2 regions of the Terrimonas alba genome follow, and region 2 is predicted to be linked to the other one. Evidence: riboswitches for the same ligand, from Rfam matches in the RefSeq annotation. Region 2 holds a riboswitch; the other holds the start of a gene.
What was found. A riboswitch is a leader RNA that binds a small molecule or an ion and turns the genes downstream of it on or off. The one in region 2 is predicted to bind thiamine pyrophosphate.

Region 1: another riboswitch for thiamine pyrophosphate. It lies ahead of ACFEL9_RS04135 (class I SAM-dependent methyltransferase); the one in region 2 lies ahead of ACFEL9_RS07420 (TonB-dependent receptor).

The regions. Positions count from the first base shown of each region.
Region 1 is NZ_JBHMQM010000001.1:1,034,144-1,037,306, forward strand. It holds gene ACFEL9_RS04125 (thiamine phosphate synthase) at 1-76, opposite strand, end outside; gene ACFEL9_RS04130 (AIR synthase family protein) at 73-1,137, opposite strand; gene ACFEL9_RS04135 (class I SAM-dependent methyltransferase) at 1,134-1,856, opposite strand; TPP riboswitch at 1,924-2,019, opposite strand; gene ACFEL9_RS04140 (superoxide dismutase) at 2,284-3,009, opposite strand; gene ACFEL9_RS04145 (chromate transporter) at 3,006-3,163, opposite strand, start outside.
Region 2 is NZ_JBHMQM010000002.1:603,972-607,134, reverse strand. It holds partial or broken gene ACFEL9_RS07435 (GIY-YIG nuclease family protein) at 130-288, opposite strand; tRNA gene ACFEL9_RS07430 (tRNA-Met) at 412-483, opposite strand; gene ACFEL9_RS07425 (head GIN domain-containing protein) at 582-1,295, opposite strand; TPP riboswitch at 1,415-1,541, shown strand; gene ACFEL9_RS07420 (TonB-dependent receptor) at 1,595-3,163, shown strand, end outside.

The DNA.
Region 1 (3,163 bases), on a different contig from region 2:
GCGCAGTTTCCGCTATGGAAGGATCAACTACTACATAAATACCGGGTTTTATATGTTTTTTAAATGCTGTCGTCATTTCCATCCTGAATTAAATGCGGTAAAGAAAGCTGTCCAGTAAGGATCTTCTTCAAAATAAACTACATCCCTCGCTGTTCCGTTTTCAATCAATTTGATGCCCTTGTTTTTCGCTGCCAATTCTCCCACTTCCACGCAAGCAATGTTTTCCCGGGCCAGGCGATTGATCACAGCGGTAGCTGTTTCTTTTTTACAGGCAATAATCATGGAACCGGCGCCAATACAATGCTGCGGATCTAACGAAAATAATTTGCAGACTTCCTGTTGCAGGCGACCGACAGGTAATCTTTCATTATAAACGATCGCACCATTATCCGAAGCCCTGGCCAATTCGTATATCGCACCCAGTACACCGCCTTCTGTTACATCATGCATGGCAGTTATATCGTCATATTCCCTGTTTTTTCCGGCAGCCGTCAAAGCATCTTTCAAGGAAGATGTATCATAAAAGCTATCGCAGGCTTTTTGAAAAAGTTCCGTTCCCAATTTGTTGCGAACGGTTTCGGGAAAGCTCATCGCAAGAATAGCTGCCGAAGAGATCGCACATGTCTTAGTAACTAAAATGGAGTCTCCCGGGTTGGCATATTTGGATACAAGCATTTTATTTTTAGGTGCAACAGTAATAAACGTACCGCCACCGGCGATGGTAGAATTTTGGCCTTCAATAAAACCAGTATGCCCGCCTGTTACGGCTACTCCAATCTTAGAACAAAACTGATGAATATAGTCCCAGTAAATTTTAAAATCGCTTTTTGAAAACCCAGAAGGGAGATTCAATACAAACTGTCCATACATAGGTGCATACCCTGTAGTTGCCATATCATTGGCCATCAGCTGTACGGATAACCAGGCAGATTCTTGCAGGCCTAATGTTGGAATAAGAGATAAAGGATCGCTGGTCAACGCCATAGCCATTTCACCCGGCAGATCAATGAGAGCGACATCTACACCAAATTGGGGCCCGGCGATGACTTCAGCACGATGTCGCCCGCATTTGTTGCTGATAAACTGTTCAAATAAATGATGATCTATTTTCCCAAGCTTCTCATTTATCTCATTCATGCCACGTCATTTAGTTGTATGTATAGGCCGAAGAAATCTCCCAGCGGTAAGCTCCATTGCTGAACTGGAAACCATTTGGGAAGACCGGTACATGTCCATTCAATGGAATAGTCTCTTCCTTCAAGTGCCTGGTGAATGATCTTCGTAAGCTGTGCAGGTGTGTAAAAAGTAGCGGTAATATAAAAAGGATTTTTACCGAACAATTGCTGCACCCTTCTTCTGACCACTTTGGTGGAGTTTCGGTTCATCATTCCCATGGCTATTCCATACTTGGCAACCCGTGCGGCCTCCCTGATCACCTGTACGGGATCTTTGTAATATTCAAAAGTGGTAATAAATGCCAGGGCGTCAAACACATGGTCTTTGAATGGCATATAATGTGAGTCCGCCATTACCAAATCACCTTCGAAAAGTTCAATGGCCTGCGATAACATGAGTGGCGAGATATCGCCACCGGTCGCTTCAATGCCTATCTCTTTCCACCAACGGGTAAAGCGGGTAGTGCCGCAGCCAAATTCAAGCAGCGTTTTTATCCGTTTGTCTTTTGAAACAAGCTGCTCCATTATTTTCTTTTGCCAGATCTCGGCCCGTTTGTAGCGGCCTTCATACCACTGCTCGTATGTGTCAGTATGTTCACGGTTGAAAAACCACTCCGGCCTGTTTTGCCAGTTTTGCTGGCTGCGGGGAATCAGTTCAGCGTTTGCTTTTTGTATTTCCATTTCATGTTGTTGTTTAAAACAAAAACTCCATTCGATTGGATAAACAACAGAATGGAACATCAAATGAAAATATTTTCAGTTGCATCCCTACGTTGGCATTATCCAAATCAGGTTCCGGGTATAATCTCAGCCTGGCTTCTACGAGGCACCCCGTGCTTTTGCGTTTGCAAATATATTTAAATCGTTTTCAGGAGAAAATTTAAAAAGCGGTGATCATCGTTCTTCAAATTCTATCAATACTCAATAATGATTAAGGTGATGTTATTTTAAAGATTGTCAAACGTAAATAATCATAGTTTGTCATGCATGGCTTAAGCCTGTGCAGCTTTAGTTGATTCTGCCGGAAAGTTTATGAAAGCGTTTGATTGATGTCGTTATTCAGAAGCAACAGGGATCACCCGAATAGAGTTGCAGATGACAGCACTTCTTACTTCGCTAGTTTAATTGCGGTGTTTAACCGATCTGCCACATTATCCCAATTGATTATTTGCAGCATTGTATCCACAAAATCCGCTCTCTTGTTTTTGTATTTAAGATAATAGGCATGCTCCCAAACATCTACCACCAGCAAAGGAATGACACCCCATTGCGTAAGTCTTTCATGATTTTCACATTGCAGTATGGTAAGTTTATCCGAATAAGGCTGGTAGCCTAAAATACCCCAGCCATTGCCATCAACATCTTTGGATGTTTTTGCCAAATACATTTTCAATTTGTCGTAACTGCCAAAATCTTTTTCAATTCGCTTTAGCAATTCGCCGCCAGGGTCAGTCTTCTTATTTGTTAAGTTTGTCCAGAAGATGGTATGCAGCACATGCGAGGAAAAATGATAGGACAGTTTTTTGGTCCAGTAATCAACCGTCTCCAGGTTATTTTCATCCATTGCTTTGCGGATTTTTTGCAGATCAACGTTTGCCGCTTTTACAGCCCCGCCATGATGAAAAGTATGATGCAGGTAAACGGTTTCTTCATCCATATGGGGTTCGAGAAAATTTTTGTTATAAGGCAGCGACAGGTGCTGAAAATTGCCGTTCGCATCTGTCAATTTATCCAGGCCATTTTCTTCATAATGCTGCGCCAATACAGAATTAGTGGGTAAAATGCTGGTAGCTGCTAAAACACCTGAAGCTGAAATAAATTGTTTTCTATTCATATCATTTGTTTAAAAAGGATACCCAGGGCTGCACCAATCAGTATGATGTACGGCTCCCGGATTCTGGTAATGTAAATTAAAACAAATACCGTGGCAGTCGCTATTAAAGCCGTGGGAATGTCGACAATAGTTCTTGTAGCCATTACTACTACTG
Region 2 (3,163 bases):
CCTTGCCAGTTGAAACAGCAACTGTTAGGAAAAATTAAATAAGCCATCCGCCGTGGCGGATGGCTTATTATCAGTTGCGAAGGGGAGGATCGAACTCCCGTCCGCCAGCTGGCGGATATGAGCCCAGAACTACTTATCAGTTATCATTTGCCAAATCCATTCTCTGACTCTGGCTGATTTAAGTTCCTTTTCTCGACGCATCGCTTGTGCTTTGCTTTCAAATATCTCTGTATGAACTATTTTCCAAGGTCTTAATTTTATTGTCCAACCCTTTGTCGCAAGTTCGTTATGCGAGTTAAATCATTCGATAAGATTCAATGTATATCCGATACAGATCTTTTTATATCGCTGACTGTATAAGACATATCCCGTGAACATAAGAAAAAATCCGCCACCCGGCGGATTTCCCTGTTGCGAAGGGGAGGATCGAACTCCCGACCTTTGGGTTATGAGCCCAACGAGCTACCGCTGCTCTACTTCGCGGTGCAAATGTAAGGTCATAGAACTTAGCAGCCAAACAAAAATCAAAAAGCTGTTGTGTTTATTTTCACAACAGCTTTTTCTACAAATAATTTCATTGATTATGATCTTCTTGAAATGCTGCTGGCACCGCTTGTTTTGATGTCGCGGATCAGGCCGGCACCTTTATACTTCACGTCGCTGGCACCACTGGCCTCGGCCGATAACTCTTTATTAACAGTAATTTTAATATCACTTGCACCGCTGGCCTTTGCATTACAATAGTCAACTGCCAGGTCAAATCCCTTAAAGTCACTGGCGCCGCTGGCTTCAATATTTAATTGACCAACATCGCCTGTCAGCGTAAGATCGGAAGCGCCGCTCAGGTCAATCATCAGTTTTTGTGCGGTGATTTTACCCTTTAAATTGCTGGCGCCAGACATATCCAGTTTTAAATTCTCAGCTTTCCAGGCATCCACAATGTAAACGTCGCAGGCGCCACTAACATTTAGTTTATCAAGCTGCTTGAATGATATATAAGCCTTTAGTTTTTTGTTGCCCGAATTCCACTTGCCCTTATTATCATAACGAATGATAAGTACGCCTCCTTTTACTTCCACTTTTATATTTTCCCGGTATTTGCTTTCAGAAGCACTTACGGCCACTGATTCTTCATTAGACTGGGTGAGGTATACATCAAAAGCACTGGATAATTCAATCGCTCTGAAATTTTTAGCCTCCCGCATCTCTGCATTGGGATCATTAATAGTTTTTTGCGACCAGCCGGCAACAGCAAAAGCAGTGACAAGCAAAAGTGACAATATAGTTTTTTTCATAAACCTGTTGATTTTGAGTAGTACGAAGGATGCAGTATGAAAGTTACAGCGGTACAATTTTATTTTATTCTTACTTTTGCCGCAGCTCTTATACTTTCAATACGAAAGCTTTAAAGTTTTCAGTGTTCCCGGGGTGTTTGTGCCAACCTGATGAAAGGGCCCTTCGACAAGTTGGCGACAATCTGAGATTATACCCGTAAACCTGATCAGGGTAATGCCTGCGCAGGGAAGGATGGCAGCCTACTGCCCTTTCTCCTACAGCATTTCCCTCTCATTTTTAACCGTTTAAACTTAAAAAAATGAAGAGGATTGCAATCACAAGCTGTATTTTATTTTCAGCCTCTGTTTTATTTGCACAACAAGTCCCGGCAAATCGGGAAGAAGTTCCAACAGAACAAAAACAAGCAACCAGCGACAGTTTTTATTTACTTACGCCAATCGAAGTAAAAGCTATCCGGGCCGGCGAAAAAGCACCGTTTACCAAAACCAATTTGTCGAAAAAAGAAATTCAGAAAAACAATCTTGGCCAGGACATCCCCTTTATCCTGAACCAAACTCCGTCAGTGGTCGTTAATTCCGATGCAGGTGCTGGGATTGGTTACACCGGCATGCGGATCCGCGGAACCGACGGTACCCGCATCAATGTCACATTGAATGGCATTCCATATAATGATGCAGAATCACAAGGAAGTTATTTTGTTGATTTGCCCGATTTTGTCTCATCTGTGAGTTCCATCCAAATTCAACGGGGTGTAGGTACATCATCAAACGGTATGGGAGCATTCGGTGCAACCGTCAGTTTATCTACCAATGAGGTCAACCTGAAATCGTACGCTGAACTGAACAACAGCTATGGCTCCTTTAATTCCTGGAAGAATACCGTTAAAGCCGGAACAGGTTTAATTGACAATCATTTTACGATTGATGCCAGGCTGAGCCAGATAACCAGCGATGGGTATATCGATAGGGCCAGCAGCAATTTGCAGGCGTTTTATTTATCCGGCGCATATATGACTAAAAAATCGTCGCTTAGATTGAATGTTTTCTCCGGAAAAGAAAAAACCTACCAGGCCTGGAATGGTCTTCCCGAATATTTATTGAAAACGGACCGCACTTTGAATTCGAGTGGCACTGAGAAACCCGGTGTTCCTTACGATAATGAAACCGATAATTACAGGCAAACACATTACCAGTTATTTTTTAATCATGCTGTTAATGACCGCTGGAATTTTAATACCGCAGTTTTCCTGTCGAGAGGGTTAGGCTATTATGAAAATTATAAAGCACAGGAAAGTTTTGCTGATTATGGTCAGCCTGACCTCGTTTTGGGTGATACTACTATTGAAAAAACTGACCTGGTCCGTCAGAAATGGCTCGATAACTATTACTATGGCCAAATAATTTCTGCTCAATATAAAAAGGATAAACATGCTGTAACAATTGGTGGTGGTTGGACTGTCTATGATGGCATACATCATGGAGACGTTATTTGGGCACAGTTTGGATTTGATAAGGGTTTCCGTTATTATGATCTCGATGCATTAAAATCGGACATAAATTTTTATACCAAATGGCAATACGAGTTTATGCCGTACTGGAACTTGTTTGCAGATTTGCAATACCGGCATGTGCAGCATAAGATGAATGGCTTTGCAAATAATCCCGGTCTTTTTATTAATCGCCAGTTTGACTTTATCAATCCTAAAGCAGGCATTCAATACAGTAAGAATGGCTGGCAGTCTTACTTAAGTTATGCGGTAGCTAATAAAGAGCCTAACCGTGATGATTTTGAAGCAGGTACTACCAACCAACCCAAAAAAGAAACACTGCATGATTTTGAAGCAGGCATTGAAAAAAGAAGCACCAAA